4 regions of the Mesorhizobium sp. PL10 genome follow, and region 4 is predicted to be linked to each of the others. Evidence: riboswitches for the same ligand, from Rfam matches in the RefSeq annotation. Region 4 holds a riboswitch; each other region holds the start of a gene.

Region 1 (4,182 bases), on a different contig from region 4:
GATTCCCGGCACCCGCGGTGAGTGGATATCATAGATGCCCGGTCCGATCTCGTTCGGATAATTGAAGTTTTTGAAGGCGTTGAGCAACTCCATCTGCGAGCGAGAGGTTTCGATGGAGATAACATCGGCATCCATTGCCGCGATCGCGTCAATAATGTCGTTGAATTCGGAGTAGCACATGTGCGTGTGGATCTGGGTCTCATCGTACACGCCCGTCGAAGCGAGCCGAAAGCATTCGATGGCCCATTCGAGATAATGCACCCGCTCGGACTTGCGTAGCGGCAAGCCCTCGCGCAGTGCGGCTTCGTCGATCTGAATCACCTTGGCGCCGGCGCTTTCGAGATCACCCACCTCGCCACGAAGGGCGAGCGCGATCTGACGGCAAACGACCGAGCGCGCGAGATCATCGCGGACAAAGGACCAGTTGAGAATCGTGACGGGGCCGGTGAGCATGCCCTTAACGGGTTTGTCTGTCAGCGATTGAGCGAACCGCCACCAGCGAACCGTCATAGGGTTGGGCCGCGATACGTCGCCGAAAATGATCGGCGGGCGCACACAGCGTGACCCGTAGCTCTGCACCCAGGCATTTTGGGTGAAGGCGAAGCCGGAAAGCTGCTCCCCGAAATACTGCACCATGTCGTTTCGTTCAAACTCGCCGTGCACCAGCACGTCCAGCCCGATCTCCTCCTGCCAACGGATTGCTGCTTCGATCTCCTTCCTCAGGAACGCCTCATAGTCGACATAGCTCAGTTCTCCCTTTGCATGGGCGGCACGCGCGTTGCGAATCTCGGGCGTTTGCGGGAAAGAGCCGATCGTGGTGGTCGGAAAGGGCGGCAGACAGAGCCGCTCGTCCTGAAGCCTAGAACGTTCAGAAAAACCGCTCTTCCTGCGCATCATGCTCTCGTCGACGAAGGCGAGGCGTCCTTCGACCAGCGGATCATGAATCTTCGGGGACGTCAGACGCGCGGCGGCTGCTTGGGTTGAAGACTCCAACTGTGCTGCAACCGCCTCCCGGCCTTCGGACAAGGCCCGGGCGATCGTGGTCAGTTCGTCCATCTTCTGCGCCGCGAATGCGAGCCACGACCTTACGTCCCGGTCCAGCGTGGTTTCCAGTTCAAGGTCGATCGGGACATGCAGAAGCGAGCACGAGGGCGCGATCTCCACTCGCTCGAGTGGCCAGCCGGCCACGACCGGTTTGATCCGGTCAAGCATGGGGCGCAGGTTCGCGCGCCAAACGTTGCGACCGTCGATCAGGCCAAGCGAAAGCACCAGGTCTTTTGGCGCAAGCCGGCCCACCGCCTCCAATTGTTCGGGAGCGCGTGCAAGGTCGAGATGCAGGCCCCCCACAGGAAGCGAAAGAGCGGTCTCGAGGTTGCCGTTCAGCCCGCCGAAATAGGTGGCGAGCATGATCTTTAGCTCCGGTGCCACTTTCGAAAGGCGCTCGTAGGCAAAATTGAACGCATCTTGCTCGTTTGGAATGAGATCGAGCACGAGTGCCGGCTCATCGATCTGCACCCAGTCGGCGCCCGCGAGTTTCAGTCGACGCAGCAGCAGCTCGTAAACCTGCAGCAGCCGCGGCAATAGCGAAACAGGGTTGAAGTCCCGGGTGGGTGACTTGGCGAGTTTGAGGAAGGTGACGGGCCCAAGGATGACCGGGCGAGTGTGAATGCCCAATGCTCTGGCATCAAGGAAGTGATCCAACGGCTTTGAGGAGGACAGGGCAAAGGCTTGATCGTCGGCGAGCTCCGGGACCATGTAGTGGTAGTTGGTGTCGAACCACTTGGTCATTTCCAGCGCTGTCACGGCTTGACCGGTTTGCCCGCCACCAGCAGCCTCTCCTTGGCTGCCACGAGCCATGGCAAAATAGGTGTCGAGCGAGATTTCTCCCACCCTCCAGCCATAGCGTGGCGGGACAGCGCCGACCATTGTTGCTGTGTCGAGCACATGATCGTAGAGTGAGAAGTCGTTGGACGGAATCTTTGTCACGCCGCGGTCGCGTTGTTCAATCCAGTTCGCGACACGCAGCGCCCGCGCCGTTTCGAGAAGGTCGGCTGCGGAAGATTTTCGCGACCAATAGGCCTCAAGCGCGCGCTTTAGCTCGCGACGGCGTCCGATGCGCGGCAGGCCAAGCGTGGCTACAGGAACTATGTGAGAGAGAGACATACCATACCCCGATGATTGGGGCGTGGACGCAAGGCAGACGTTGGCAAGCAGACGAGCCGGTTGCTACGCCCACCGAGACACCCCGCCTGTGGACCTTGTTCGCCGTGGCAGGTCTCCTGGCTCGCGGGTCAACACCTCAGCCCCTCTTCCCGAGGCTATTGACCTCCGTGACATGAGTGAGCTTGGCTCGCCGCTTACAGTTGCGGGGGCAGCGCCGGCATCTTCACCGGCTTCCCTCTTAGCTCTGTTGCGGCCGAACCGCATCAGAGAGCCATCGACTACTTACATTCCCCGGAGAGGACGTTGCTGTCAATCACATAAACAAATCTTTATATCGTGATCCCACTTGGTACGATAATTGCCGGGCGTCGGGTGATCGCGATCCTTTCGGCCGGTAGCCTGCTCAATTTCCTGCCCTTTGGGAGCCATTGCGACAATGGCCTGGCCTCGAGTCCAATGCGACTAAAAGACAATTCCAGTTCGTCGAAATAGCGGACCAGCGCCTCCGGCTCGCTGGCGATCTTGACCTCGCGCATGATCGCTCCGGTCGCGTCAACAATGCACACGCTGCTCTCTTCCAGAGAGACATCGATTCCCGCATAATGTTCCATGGCTGTTCCTCTCATGATGTTTGGAGCCGATCGCTCGGACTCCGTTTCAACACCATCATTCTGAGGGACAGCCACCCAACCTGGCTATGCTCGCGAAGGCCGGCCCATTACGGCATCTAGTTGGGATCAAACTTCTTGCCTTCTGGCGCCGGTTTCTTGACCCAGTGCCGTTCCAGCGCCGACAGCATTGTGCGTTCGGTCAGGTCGACGCCTTCGATCAGCGCCTTGAAGCCGGCATCGCCCGACGCCTTGGCCTCGGCGGGAATGGCGTCGAGCGCGCGGCGCAGATTGTCCGACACCGACAGCATGTCGCGGGCGAAATTGGCGACCGCATAAGTGCGCGCATCGTGCACGTCGCGCGCGGTGCGACGGCGCAGGTTTTCCATCTCGGCGGCGACGCGCAGCGTGCGGTCCTTCAACTCTTCGTTTGCCTTCAGTAGCCGCGCAACCGCTTCGTAGTCGCCATCGAGGCTGCCTTCCTTGCATTCGGCATTGGCCCCGGCCGTCTCGGCTTCATCGGGCGCGCTTTGGTCTTTTGATTGGTCGCTCATCGACATTTCCCGTGCTCTCGAATGGTATGGATTTTATGCCCGATATCGAGGTTTGGCGGCCGAAAATCAATGGCAGGCATACTGAAAGCCCCTGTCGCATCGAGCACGTATGACGAAGAGCTTTCGATTCCTCCCATTGAACGGCCACTTGGCTTAGACATCGTTGAAGAGGTGGCCAAGCGCAGATTTGAACGCCGCTGCGGCGGTTTCCGCTGGGTAGCGCTGATTGGTTGGGAGCCCGGCTACAGGCTGCTGCGCTATCCAGCCATCGCCGGATTTGTCGCGATGAACCTCCAATTTTCCGCGCTCAGCCGGCGCGTAAAAGATCTCGAATTGAGACTGGGCGTGACTTTGTTCCACCGCTATCCGGGCGGGGTCAGGGTGACGGCCGCCGGCGACTGTTTCCTGGCCAAAATACGACGTATTCTGAAAGATCTCGACGACACGCTTCAGGGGCTTGAATCAGCGGGCCACGGCGATAGCCACTCGCGTTTCTACGCAAGCATCATCCCGAGCTCTAATCTGATGCTCCATTACCGTTCCGCGCGCGAAACGGCGGCCCCAAGCGAACGCTTGATCCTCGGTCATGAACGGAGACAACATGGGCGCAGCTACATCTGGCCGGATCTGCTTGCGGCCGGCTTGACGGTCGAAAAGTTTGTGGCGTCCAGACTATAGGATCCATGTCTCAGGATCATTCATGGAGACGGTGAACCGAGCGGCGGCTGCACGATGCCGCGACTTTAGCTCACCGATCTTTGGGCGCGGCGCCGACCGGCCATCATTGACGACGTCTCGCCTGAGCTCGCGAGGCAGGCCTTTGCTGCCGCGCACAGAGGAAGGACTAGTGACAGCAT
Region 2 (4,182 bases), on a different contig from region 4:
TTCTAATGGCCAGTTGCCGAGGTTGCCGGATGCCGGATCGAAGGATGCCTGGGCCGAACCGGCGGCATCCTCCTGCAGGTTGACGAAGACAAAGCCGCGCCAGACCGACAGCGCCACGCGATAGAGCGGATGATCAGCCTTGTCGAAACCCTCGGGCAGCGATTTCGAGGGAACGCGCACGAGGTCGCCGCGCAGCGAATAGGACCAGGCGTGGTAGGGGCAGGTGATGAGCCGCGCCTTCAGCCGGCCCTCGCTCTCCTGGCACAGTTGCGAGCCGCGATGCCGGCAGGTGTTGTGGAAGGCGCGCAGTTCGCCGGTATCGTCGCGCAGCGCGACGATTTCCTGCGTGCCGACGCGGAAGGTCCTGAACGCCAAAGGCTGGGCAAGGTCGGCCTCGCGGCAGACGAGCAGCCAGCTTTTGTACCAGATGGCGTCGAGATCGCGCCCGTAGCTTCCCGCGTCCCAATAGGCCGAGGACGGCAGCGTCGGTTCGGCCTTGGTCAGGCCGTTATAGGGGGCGCGCTGGCTCGGATTGGGTTGCATGGCTGGCGTCCTCTAAGGATACGCCAGCCGACACCCCGGCAAATCGTTTGTCAATCAGGGCGCCGCATTGCCGGCTTGGGGCGCGGCGCATAATCATGTCGCGGATATGGGGGATTCGGAACGTGGCCGCACGACAGATGTCGCTTACGCCGGAATTGGTCGCGCGCTGCTGGCGCGAGATCAGGGACCCTGGGCCGGATCCGGACTTGATGCATCTGGATGACCGCGACTACGACGTGCTGGTGGATGAATTGCAGGCCGAACTCCCCGATAGCGAACCGCTGTGGCTGTTCGGCTACGGCTCGCTGATCTGGAAACCGGAAATCGATTATGTCGAGGACCGCGTTGCCCTGGCGCGCGGCTGGCACCGCTCCTTTTGCATGAACATGACGCGCTGGCGGGGCACCAAGGAAAGCCCGGGCCTGATGATGGCGCTCGACAGCGGCGGACAGTGCAAGGGCGTCGCCTTCCGGCTGCCCGACGACAACCGGCGAGAGCAGCTGGGCCGGCTGTTCCGGCGCGAAATCACACTGAAGCCGACAAGCTACCGGCCGCGTATGCTGAAGCTTGCAAGCGAGGCCGGTCCGCTCAGAGCCCTGGCTTTCGTCATCAACCGCAACGGGCTGACCTATTCCGGCCCGCTCGACGAAGCGAAGGTCGTCGACAGGCTGGCAACTTCCTGCGGGCACTGGGGGTCAGGCGCCGACTATCTCTACAACACGGTGAAGAATCTGGAGGAGCGCGGCATTCACGATCGTCATCTGTGGCGGCTGCAGCGGCTGGTTGCGGAGCGGATCACCGCCTTGAACCCGTAACGCTGCATGGCGCATTCGCGCTGTTGGCCGGCGGAATTTGGTTTGCCGGATGCGGCTGTTTCAGCCTATAGTCACGCATGTCGTCGGTTCCACTAGGGACCAAGAGGGAATGCGGTGAGGGCTGACTTGTTGCCCGATGCCGTGGCTGCCCCCGCAACTGTGTGCGGTAGTCCTCTCCAAGCCACTGAGGATTTTTCTTCGGGAAGGTGGGGAAGGGCGCTGATCCGCGAGCCAGGAGACCTGCCGGCGACAGGGAACTGACTTCGATGCCCTCGGGTGGAGGGCGAAAGGACAAGATATGAATACCGCTTCCGTCTCCCTCGGCGCTTCCGTCTCCTCGCAGTCGCGTTTCATGCAGCTCGTGCTTAGCGCGTTTCTGGGCATTTTCGTCATCGGCGTTGTCGGCTTCTCGCATATCGATGCGGTCCACAATGCCGCGCACGACTATCGCCATTCGATGGCGTTTCCCTGCCACTGACGAGGACCTGACATCATGACCCTGTTTCGCAACGTCGTGTTCGTCGCGGCGATTGCCGGGCTCGTGGCTGGCGTCGTTCTCGCCTGCCTGCAGGCCTATGCTACCGTGCCGCTCATCTTGAAGGCGGAAGTCTACGAACAGGCTGGTGGCGGCCATGACCATGAGCATGCCGCGGCGCCCGCCGCCAACGCTGCGGGCACCACGGCCATGAGCACCGCCGCGCCGGCGGAAAATGCCATGAGCAGCGCAGCACCCGCACCCGCTGTAGCAGCCGCGCCCGCGGAGGACGAAGGCTGGGCGCCGGCCGATGGCTTCGAGCGCTTCGCGTTCAGCGTGCTGGCCAACATCGTTACCGGCATCGGTTTCGCGCTGGTCTTAGTGGCGGTTTCCGAATTCGCCGGTGGCATCGGCAGTTGGCGCCAGGGCGTATTCTGGGGTCTGGCCGGCTTTGCCGTGTTCACGCTGGCGCCGGGCCTCGGCCTGCCGCCGGAACTGCCGGCAATGCCGGCGGCCGATCTCATGCCGCGCCAGATCTGGTGGTGGTCAACGGTGGCGGCGACCGCCATTGGCCTTGCCTTGATCGCCTTCCGCACCTCGGCGCCGCTGACCGTCCTTGCCGTCGTCCTGATTGTCGCCCCGCATATTGTCGGCGCGCCACAGCCCGACAGTTTCGAGACGCCGATCCCGGAAGGCCTGCACCATCAGTTCGTGGTGGCGGTGACGGTGACCAATCTGGTGTTCTGGCTTGTGCTTGGTGCCGTTGTCGGCGTGGTACGCGGGCGCTTCACCGGCACCGCGACCAGCCCGCGCGACAGCTTTGCCTGATCGCAGTTTGACCTTCATCATCGGCGGCGCGCGCTCCGGCAAGAGCGCGCACGCCGAAACCCTGGCGACGGCGTTGCCGCGGCCATGGACCTATATCGCCACCGCGGAAGCCTATGATGACGAGATGCGCGCGCGCATCGCGCAGCATCGGTCGCGGCGCGGCGAAGGCTGGACGACTATCGATGCGCCGCTCGATCTTGCCGGCGCGCTTGAGGTCTTGCCTGACAACCAGCCGGTGCTGGTCGACTGCCTGACGCTGTGGCTGACCAACCATATGCTTTCCGACCATGATCTTGATGCAGAATGCCGGCGGCTGGCCGATGTGCTGGCGCGGCCGCGCGGACCGTGGTTCGTGGTCTCCAACGAAGTCGGGCAAGGCATCGTGCCCGACAATGCGCTCGCGCGCCGTTTCCGCGACGCTGCCGGCCGGCTCAACCAGCAGGTCGCGGCGATTGCCGATACGGTGCTATTGATGGTGGCCGGGCTGCCGCTCAAGGTGAAATAATGACCGATATCGACGCAAGAGACGAAGAACGCCATCGCGCCAAGATGGCCAAGCGCAAGGCGGTGCAGGATGCCGAGGTTGCGGAAAAGACGGTCGAGAAGGGGCTGCTGATCGTCAACACCGGACCCGGCAAGGGCAAGACCACGGCCGCCTTCGGCCTCGCGTTGCGCATGCTCGGCTACGGCAGGCGTGTCGGCGTCGTCCAGTTCATCAAGGGCAAATGGCACACCGGCGAAAAGGATGCCTTTGCCGCGTTCGGCGACCGCGTCGTCTGGCACACGATGGGCGAGGGGTTCACTTGGGAAACGCAGGATCTGAAGCGCGACATCGCGGCTGCCGAAGCCGCCTGGGCCAAGGCGCTGGAGCTGATCGCCGATCCCTCGATCAGCCTTGTCGTGCTCGACGAACTGAACATTGCGCTGCGCTACGACTATCTCGACCTCGACAGGGTGGTGGCGGCGTTGAAGGCGCGGCGCGAAGGCCTGCATGTCGTCGTCACCGGCCGCAACGCCAAGCCGGCACTGGTCGAGGCGGCGGACCTCGTCACCGAAATGGGCGTGACCAAGCACCATTTTTCGGCGGGTGTGAAAGCGCAGCAGGGGATTGAGTTCTAAGGGGCTCTTACCCTCCCCGGTGCGGGGGAACTATATATTTGACAAGTAGGGCTACGAGCTACCTGCCAACAGAGGGGGCCTGAAGATGCGGGTAGCTCCTTCTTCGGGGTCGATCACCAGAACAACGTTTTCCGGATTTTGCCAAGGCAACGACAGCACGTAGGCCGCAAAATCGTCTTCAGGAAAATGATTAAAACCTCCGCCGGCCACAAACATTTGCGGATGTTTGCCGCCGCCGAAGCTGTCCTCGACGCTTCTAAGTTGTTGGAAGGGGCCGCCGTGGGTCGCTAGCCATTCCTGTACTCGCTCGAAGAGAACGGGCTGACCGTTCGGGTTCGAACAGTCTTCAGCAGAGGACGTACAAAGCACTACACCGCTCACGACGCTCATTTTTGTCTCCGA
Region 3 (4,182 bases), on a different contig from region 4:
GCCGGCGAGGTCGCTGTCGGTGAAGGACAGCGCCACGATATCCGCCGGCGTTTGCCTGAGATCAACTGGCTCGGCGAGATCGTCGAGCGAGGTGGATGTGGTCGTGAGTATATGCATCGCTGCCTGTGTTTTCGCGTCAGCCGGCCAGTATAGCCTCGATCGCCGGGCGGTTCAGCCCCTTCAGCCCGATGACAACGAGGCGCGAGCGGCGGTCGTCCTCGGCGGTCCAGGCGCGGTCATAGTAGTGGTTGACGCGCGGGCCGACGGCCTGCAGCAAAAGCCGCATCGGCTTGCCGCCGACATCGACGAAACCTTTGACGCGCAACACATTCTCTTCCTCGGCAACGGTGGCGACACGCTTTGCCAGGTCATCCGGATTGGCGATCGAGGGAATGTCGACAATGAAGGTGTCGAAATCGTCATGCTCGTGGTCGAAGGCGCCGTCATGATGCGACTTGCGGTTCTCGATGTCGTCCTCGACGCCGAGGCCGAGGCCGAGCAGCACCGAGGGGTCGACCTTGCCATGCGCGGTCGGCACGATTTTTACGGCACGGGCGGAGTGCTCATTGATGATGGCGTTGGCGCGGGTTGAACCGGCCGAGTCCATCAAATCGCTCTTCGACAGGATGATCAGGTCGGCGCAGGCGATCTGGTCCTCGAAGACTTCCTCGACCGGGTCGTCGTGATCGAGCGTCTCGTCAGCCACGCGCTGCGCCTGAAGCGCGTCCATGTCGTTGGCAACGCGGCCTTCGGCCAGCGCCGGGCCGTCGACCACGGCGATGACGCCATCGACGGTCACGCGGCTTTTCACCGTCGGCCATTGAAAGGCCTGGACCAGCGGCTTGGGCAGGGCCAGGCCCGATGTCTCGATCAGGATGTGGTCTACCTTCGGCGTCAACGCGAGGATCTGGTTGAGCGCCGGCACGAAATCGTCGGCGACGGTGCAACAGATGCAGCCATTGGCCAGTTCGACGATGTTTTCCTCGGGGCAGGTGTCGATGCCGCAGCCTTTCAGGATCTCGCCGTCGATGCCGATGTCGCCGAACTCGTTGACGATGATGGCAATGCGCTTGCCCCCCGCGTTTTCGAGGAGATGGCGGACCAGCGTCGTCTTGCCGGCGCCGAGGAAGCCGGTGACGACAGTGCAAGGAACACGGGAAACGGAAGCGTTCATGGTCAGTCCTTCAGCAGGTCGAGGGGTGGAATGCGGGCAACGAGGCCGCGCTTGAGGCTATCGGGCCGGCCGCGCCAGGGGATGAGGCCATCGGTGGAGGTGGCGAAGAGCTTTGCGCCGGTGACGAGGTCGGCACCACTGGCTGTGGTCAGATCGCCGAAGACATAGCTCCAGCAGCCATCGCGCAGGATGGCGGCGCTCAGTCGGCGCTTGCAATTGCCGAGGCATTCGACGGTGCGGACGCGGATGTCGTCATCGGATGCGGCGCGGCGCGTGTCGCCGGCCAGCAGTTCGCCGGCGCGGGGATGGGCGTCGGAGCCGGTCTCGTCGCGGCAGGAGGCGCAGACGACGACGGTGACGCCCGACAAGGCATCGCTATCGGCGGACGAAACATCCGCTGTGCCAGCCGAAAAACTGCTGTTCTGGTCCAAAACCGGGCTCCTTGCCCGGAAACCCGCCGGGCGATCGGATTATATAGTCGCAGACGGCAGGTCTCCTGGCTCGCGAGTCGTCGCCTTGGTTAGCCGCCTTCCCGGTGTTACCCAGTGGCTTTCGGCCCAGGCTCATCGCTTACAGTTGCGGGGACAGCCGCGGATTTGGGATTTTGTCCCGCACCGCATTCCCTCTTGGCCCTTGCCGTTGCGGGCAAGGGACCGTCTGGAGCGGATTTAGGCTTTTGCGGGCAGCGGTGTCAACGCACGGCTACGACACGGCGATGTCGGCCAGCGCCGGCCCCAGATCGCCGGCCGGCGCGATTTGCATGCTTTCCAGTTCAAGCCAGCCCTGCATCTGCTTCAATTCCTCGAAGAGCTGAGCGGCGGTGTCAGGCGGCGCGCCGCGCTCGGCGTAGGCGGCGTGGACACGCAGCACGCCTGCCGGACGATCGGCCTTGAGGTCGACGCGGGCGACGATGCGGTCGCCAAGGAGGAACGGCAGGACGTAGTAGCCATACTGCCGCTTGTCGGCCGGGGTGTAGATCTCGATCCGGTAGTGGAAATCGAACAGGCGCTCCGAGCGTGAGCGCTCGAAGACGACGGGGTCGAACGGCGCCAGCAGCGCGCGGGCCTCGATTTTTCGGGGGATGCGGGCGTCCCGGTGGAAGTAAGCCGGCTTGTCCCAGCCTTCGACGCGAACCGGCAGCAGTTCACCCAGCTCGACCAGTTCCTCCAGTCGGCCCTTCATGTCGGCCGGCGACAGGCGGAAATAGTCGCGCAGGTCGCCGGAGGTCGCGATGCCGTGGGCGCGGGCGGAAATGCGCAGCAATTCGCGATGTGCGTCCTCGGCGGCCGGCACCGGCAGATCGAGGATCGCCTGCGGCAGCACGCGCTCGGGCAGGTCGTAGAAGCGCTCAAAGCCACGGCGGTGCGCTGTGGTGATGCGGCCGGCCCAGAACAGCCATTCGAAGGCATGCTTGGCATGGCTCCAGCCCCACCAGCCGCCCGAGCCTTTTTGGCCTTCCAGGGCCGAAGCGGCGATCGGTCCGCGCTCGACGACCGCGCGATAGATCTCCTCGATATAGGCGGCGTGCTCGCGGCCCCATTTGGCCAGCCCCAGATACATTTCGTCGCCGCTCTCGGCTCGCTGCATGCGCCAGCGCATCAAAGGCCAGGTCTCGACCGGCAGGAAGGAGGCCTCATGCGCCCAGTATTCGAACACCGTGCGCTTGCGGGTGACGGCGGCATTGTCGAGCAGGGATAAGGGGTAGGACCCAAGGCGCGAATAGAGCGGCATATAGTGGGCGCGCACCACGGCGCTGACGGAATCGATCTGCAAGAGGCCGGTGCGCGAGAGCACGCGGGCGAGGTGGCGGCGGTCCGGTGTACCGCTCGGCCGCGGGTCGGTAAAACCCTGCGCGCCAAGGGCGATCCGCCTGGCCATGGCGAGCGATATTTTGTCCTTCATCAAGATACCTTTGCCCCTGGTCCTGTTGCCGTATTTTTAGCCGGTGATTCCGGCCATGCTAGCAGGCTTGTGGCGGGAGACATGTCAGGAGACAAAAGTGGAGTAGAAAGTGAAGGAAATCAAACAAGAGCGGATCGGACCAGTTTTTCCCGACCTGCCGTCCAGCACTGCGTTTTGAACAAGGTTTGACTTGCTTCGCCGAAAGCCCTGCGCTAACCCTCGCCGCGTTGCAGCATAGGCACCTAAAACGGTTCAGCGGTTAAACTGTCACGCTTCCGCATTAGGGTTGGTTGCTGTAATCAACGTGGATTGGCCGCCAAGGGAAAGCCGCAGCATGAACGCACTGCTCAGTTCGTACCTGCCCATCGTCCTCTTCATCGCCGTGGCGGCGGTCATTGGCCTGGTGCTTATCATAGCGCCGTTCCTGGTGGCCTACCGCAGTCCCGATCCCGAAAAGCTTTCCGCCTATGAGTGCGGCTTCAACTCGTTCGACGATGCCCGCATGAAGTTCGACATCCGCTTCTACCTGGTGTCGATCCTGTTCATCATCTTCGACCTGGAAGTGGCCTTCCTGTTTCCGTGGGCGGTGTCGTTTTCGAAGATCGGCATGCTCGGTTTCTGGTCGATGATGGTGTTTTTGGCGGTGCTGACCATCGGCTTTGCCTATGAATGGAAAAAAGGAGCGCTGGAATGGGATTGAACGACAGTTCCGGTACGCTCGTTGCGCCGAAGCCCAAAGGCCTGATCGACCCCAATACCGGTCGTCCGGTCGGTTCTGACGATCCGTTCTTCCTCGAGATCAACAATGAACTCGCCGACAAGGGCTTTCTGGTCACCTCGACCGAGGCGCTGATCACCTGGGCACGCAGCGGTTCGCTGATGTTCATGACCTTCGGTCTGGCGTGCTGCGCGGTCGAGATGATCCACACCTCGATGCCGCGCTACGATTCGGAGCGGTTCGGTGTTGCGCCGCGCGCGTCTCCGCGCCAGTCCGACATCATGATCGTCGCCGGCACGCTGACCAACAAGATGGCGCCGGCGCTGCGCAAGGTCTACGACCAGATGCCGGAGCCGCGCTACGTCATCTCGATGGGCTCCTGCGCCAA
Region 4 (4,182 bases):
AGCAGTTCGAGTTCCTTGCGGAAGATGATCTCTTCGGCACGCCGCGCGCAGTTGACGAAGCCGACATCCGTCCATGGCGCGCAATCGTTCAGCCAGCGCAGCATCGACATCATCGGCGTCACGCCGGAGCCGGCAGAAATGAACAGATATTTGGCCGCCGGGTGGCTGTGCAGCGAAAAATCGCCGGCCGGCCCATAGGCCTTGACGTGCGAGCCGGGCACCAGATGGTCGAACATCCAGCGTGTGCCGATGCTGCCGGCCTGTGCCTTCACCGTCACCGCGATCGAAAACGGCCGCGACGGCGAGGATGACAGCGTGTAGGTGCGCATCAGCGGTCCGTCCGGTGTCGGCAGCTCCAGCGTCACGAACTGGCCCGGCTTGTAGCGGAACCAGGTCTGGTTATCGGACCGGAAGGTGAAGGTCTTGACGTCAGGCGCCTCGTCGCTGACGCCGATCACTTCCAGCACCTGCAGCCTGTCGTTCCACGGCGCCATCTGGTGCTCTGCTCATGTCATGATCCCAAAACCGCGAAACACTTTTGGGCGACATGAGCTCACGCCACGCTGCGCAGCGCCGGCCGGCCGCCTTCGGCAAGACGGGGACCGATGAAGGCCGCGTACCATTCGACGAATTGGATCACCCCACCCTCGTGCAGCTCCGAATAGGGGCCTGGCTCATAGGCCGGCGACAGGATGCCGAATGCATTTTCCTCGACGATGCGGCGGTCCTGGTCGTTGGTCTCGGTCCAGACATGCGTGAGCTCTTCAAGGCTGTAATCGACGCCCTCGACCGCATCCTTGTGTACCAGCCACTTGGTCGTCACCGCGGTTTCGGTGGCGCTGATCGGCAGCACGCGGAAGGTCACGGCATGGTCGATCAGGATGTGGTTCCAGGTCGTCGGATAGTGGTAATGCATCAAGGTGCCGATACGATCGGCGGCAACGGTGTCGGAAAGGTTCTTCGTCACCGCGCGCTTTCCCGTCATCGTATAGCTGACGGCATCGCGCAGCAGCGGCGCGCGGGTGGCGCGATATTGTCCGGCCGGATCGATGCGGAACTTGCTCGGCAGGCCCGCCGCCTCACATTTTGCCCAGTGCGCCAGCATCTCCGGGTCGCTGTCTGCGCCCTGCACACCGGTCACCGTCGGCGCTTCCGGAAATGTCTTGCACAGTTCGGGATGGTTGCCGGCGCAGTGATAACACTCGCGGTTGTTTTCCCAGACCAGCTTCCAGTTGCCCTTCTCGATGATCGTGGTCTCGAAGGCGATCTTGGCTTCATTCAGCCGGTGCGGCTTGAGGTACGGTTCGATCATGGCCCGCATCGGCGCGAAGTCTGCGGGTTCTTTCGCCAGGCAGATGAAGACGTAACCGGCCACACTTTCGCAGGCGACCGGCTTCAGGCCGAACTGGCTCTTGTCGAAACCCTCGGCCATCTGGCGGGCAAACAGCAATCGGCCATCGAGCTCGTAGGTCCACTGGTGATAGGGGCAGACCAGCTTTGCCGCCGTGCCTTTCTCGGTGTTGCAGACGCGGCTGCCGCGATGACGGCAGGAATTGTGAAAGGCGTTGATGTTGCCCTTCTGGTCGCGGACAAGCACCACCGGATAGTCGCCGATCTGCACGGTGATATAGCTGCCGGGCTTCGGCAGCTCGCAATCATGGCCGATGAACAGCCAGTCGCGATACCAGATCAGCTCCATGTCGAGCTTGAAGTAGTCCGGGTCAGTGTAGAAGGGCTGCTCGAGCGAATAACCTTGCTTGCGGCCGTTCAAGAGCCTCTGCATGTCGTTGCGCGCATCCATAGTTCTGTCCTCATGGTTCAAGGACTGAACTTGGTGGTGATGGAGGAAGGATCGGCTGCAGGCCGGCGCGACGCCGGACATGCACTATCCACCTCTTGACCGCCCACCGCGATCAGTCGAGTTCAAGCATCTCGGGCTGGTTTCCGGGCTCTGGAGTTGTCCTTGCGGACCATCGCGACACCTTCCCAGGCTTCTCGCCCAGTGGTCTCCCGTTGCGACTTGAACTCCACCACCGTTGCGGGGGCAGCGCCGGATTTAGACCGGCTTCCCAATTCTCCGCTCCGTCGTCACGAAGCGGCACCTGAGATGGAATCATCTAATCACGGCAGCGGTCGCGACATCGGCATGAAAGCGACATCGTCTCCATGCGGCGCGACACGCATCGCATGCGCATCGGCTGGCGACTGCGGGGCCGAAATCCTGATTTGGCGAGCGATCTTTGCTGTTTCGAATCGCCTCTTGTCCGGCTCTTGGCCGGGTCAAAAAAGACCAACAGTATCGAAAAGTGACTATTAGCAGTTTCTAAAATCGAACCGAACGGTTCGTTTCTGTTGACAATGCGTGCAGGACGGTGTGAACGCTGACGCCCTGACACACTCGGTGAGCCGGATGGCACTGTTACGTAAGGCTTTGTATTATTGGCATAAAATTAGATAGTAGGCATGCTTACGAAAATTACAAGAGGCGAAGTCATGGCCCAGCCGGAACAACTTCGTGATTGGAAACCAGCCTCTGGCTTTCCCACATCGGGGGCTGTCCGAACGACGCGAATTCTCCCACCACACGCCGCTAGACGGACAGACAAACTGGAGTGCTAAAAATGAAAAAGATCATCCTCACTGCCGCGGCCGTTTTGGCCATCACCGGCAGTGCCTTCGCTGGTAGCGACAATTACGGTTCCAATGGAGCGAACCAGCCCACCGCGGCGGCTGACGGCTCGTATACGGCTTCCATTCAGAAGTCGGCGCCCGTTGACAAGCAGCCCCTCGTTCAGGGCAGCGACCGCAACCTCTTCGGCCATTAACAGCCGATCCCGATCCAAACAAAAAGAGTGGCGGCCCGTCCGTCGCTATTGGGATTTCGAAGAAATTCAGGAGCATTTGAAATGAAAAAGATTATCCTCGCTGCCGCCGCCGTTGTGGCCATTTCCGGCAGCGCTTTCGCCGCCAGTGACAACTATGGTTCGAACGGTGCCAACCAGCCTGCGGTTGCGTCGACCGACAGCGGCCACACGGCTTCGGTTGCGAAGTCAGATTCGGCTGCTCAGGCCCCTGCACAGGGCGCCGACCGCAACCTCTTCGGCCGCTAACGGCCGATCGGGATCCGACCTCAGGGTTTTCCAACAACGATCCCAGTCGAACATCGAACAAAACGCAGAGCGGCGGGATAGCCGCTTTGCCGCATGATGAAACTCAGGAGACCTGAAATGAAGAAGATTGCTCTTGCTGCCGCTGCGCTTTTGGTTGCCGCTGGCAGTGCTTACGCCCGCAACGATAATGTCGGCTCCAGCGCCGTCGACAACCAGGCGACCGTCAACGTCGACAACACACGGACGTCGTCGGTTCCGAACACCGGTTCGCCGGTGTACAAGCTGTTGAACTCGTCGGGCGACGTACAGAAATCTGCCCCGCAAGGCAGCGACCGGAACCTCTTCGGCAACCGCTAACAGCCGAAGTTTCCAAAAAAAGAGCGGCGGGCCTGGCCTGCCGCTTTTTTTCATGCCGATACGACGAGCCGACTCTCAGGCAGCCCTCACTTCCACCGGCTTGAGCGAGAAGGAGTGTCCGTCGGCGTCGAAGATGTGCAGGTCGCCGGCATCCGCCGTCAGCCGCAGCTTTGCACCGCGCTTGACCTCGACATTGCCGGGCAGCTTGGTCACCAGCGGCAGGTCGGCGCGGCCGATGTCGATATAGACCAGCTGGACCTCGCCGAGTTGCTCGACATAGTCCACCACGCCTTCGAAAAGATATTCCGTGCCGGTGGCGACCGACAGATCCTCCGGCCGCACGCCGAAGCTGACCGCCGCACCCTTGGCGGACGCCGGCGTCGCGATCGGCACTGTCGCCTTGCGGCCGCCGACATGGCTGACGACGGTCGGGTCGCCCGTCTTGTCGATGGTCGCCGGCAGGATGTTCATGGCCGGCGAGCCGATGAACTGGGCAACGAACAGATTGCCGGGCTTCTTGTAGAGGTCCATCGGCGTGCCGACCTGCTCGATATGGCCGTCCTTCAGCACCACGATGCGGTCGGCCAGCGTCATGGCTTCGACCTGGTCATGGGTGACGTAGATCATGGTCGTGTTGGGCATCGATTCCTTGAGCTTGGCGATTTCGATGCGGGTGGCGACGCGGAGCGCGGCGTCGAGGTTCGACAGCGGCTCG

Evidence for each region. A riboswitch is a leader RNA that binds a small molecule or an ion and turns the genes downstream of it on or off. The one in region 4 is predicted to bind cobalamin.
Region 1: it holds a riboswitch for cobalamin, as region 4 does, so the genes downstream of both, metE (5-methyltetrahydropteroyltriglutamate--homocysteine S-methyltransferase) here and ACWGTO_RS16750 (aromatic ring-hydroxylating oxygenase subunit alpha) in region 4, are expected to answer to the same signal.
Region 2: it holds a riboswitch for cobalamin, as region 4 does, so the genes downstream of both, ACWGTO_RS25350 (CbtB domain-containing protein) here and ACWGTO_RS16750 (aromatic ring-hydroxylating oxygenase subunit alpha) in region 4, are expected to answer to the same signal.
Region 3: it holds a riboswitch for cobalamin, as region 4 does, so the genes downstream of both, ACWGTO_RS25575 (DUF1636 family protein) here and ACWGTO_RS16750 (aromatic ring-hydroxylating oxygenase subunit alpha) in region 4, are expected to answer to the same signal.

What each region holds. Positions count from the first base shown of each region.
Region 1 covers NZ_JBSKBR010000068.1:3,611-7,792, reverse strand. The annotation lists gene metE (5-methyltetrahydropteroyltriglutamate--homocysteine S-methyltransferase) at 1-2,163, opposite strand, end outside; cobalamin riboswitch at 2,253-2,454, opposite strand; partial or broken gene ACWGTO_RS32240 (IS110 family transposase) at 2,577-2,774, opposite strand; partial or broken gene grpE (nucleotide exchange factor GrpE) at 2,894-3,325, opposite strand; gene ACWGTO_RS32230 (LysR family transcriptional regulator) at 3,395-4,003, shown strand.
Region 2 covers NZ_JBSKBR010000019.1:11,036-15,217, reverse strand. The annotation lists gene ACWGTO_RS25360 (aromatic ring-hydroxylating oxygenase subunit alpha) at 1-543, opposite strand, end outside; gene ACWGTO_RS25355 (gamma-glutamylcyclotransferase) at 666-1,358, shown strand; cobalamin riboswitch at 1,426-1,620, shown strand; gene ACWGTO_RS25350 (CbtB domain-containing protein) at 1,657-1,836, shown strand; gene ACWGTO_RS25345 (CbtA family protein) at 1,852-2,661, shown strand; gene cobU (bifunctional adenosylcobinamide kinase/adenosylcobinamide-phosphate guanylyltransferase) at 2,654-3,166, shown strand; gene cobO (cob(I)yrinic acid a,c-diamide adenosyltransferase) at 3,166-3,780, shown strand; gene ACWGTO_RS25330 (hypothetical protein) at 3,832-4,170, opposite strand.
Region 3 covers NZ_JBSKBR010000019.1:60,520-64,701, reverse strand. The annotation lists gene ACWGTO_RS25585 (cobaltochelatase subunit CobN) at 1-117, opposite strand, end outside; gene cobW (cobalamin biosynthesis protein CobW) at 137-1,174, opposite strand; gene ACWGTO_RS25575 (DUF1636 family protein) at 1,177-1,605, opposite strand; cobalamin riboswitch at 1,644-1,847, opposite strand; gene ACWGTO_RS25570 (winged helix-turn-helix domain-containing protein) at 1,877-3,076, opposite strand; gene ACWGTO_RS25565 (NADH-quinone oxidoreductase subunit A) at 3,411-3,776, shown strand; gene ACWGTO_RS25560 (NuoB/complex I 20 kDa subunit family protein) at 3,767-4,182, shown strand, end outside.
Region 4 covers NZ_JBSKBR010000009.1:168,407-172,588, forward strand. The annotation lists gene ACWGTO_RS16745 (2Fe-2S iron-sulfur cluster-binding protein) at 1-494, opposite strand, end outside; gene ACWGTO_RS16750 (aromatic ring-hydroxylating oxygenase subunit alpha) at 554-1,801, opposite strand; cobalamin riboswitch at 1,919-2,121, opposite strand; gene ACWGTO_RS16755 (DUF680 domain-containing protein) at 2,622-2,825, shown strand; gene ACWGTO_RS16760 (DUF680 domain-containing protein) at 2,907-3,110, shown strand; gene ACWGTO_RS16765 (DUF680 domain-containing protein) at 3,228-3,467, shown strand; gene ACWGTO_RS16770 (ABC transporter ATP-binding protein) at 3,543-4,182, opposite strand, start outside.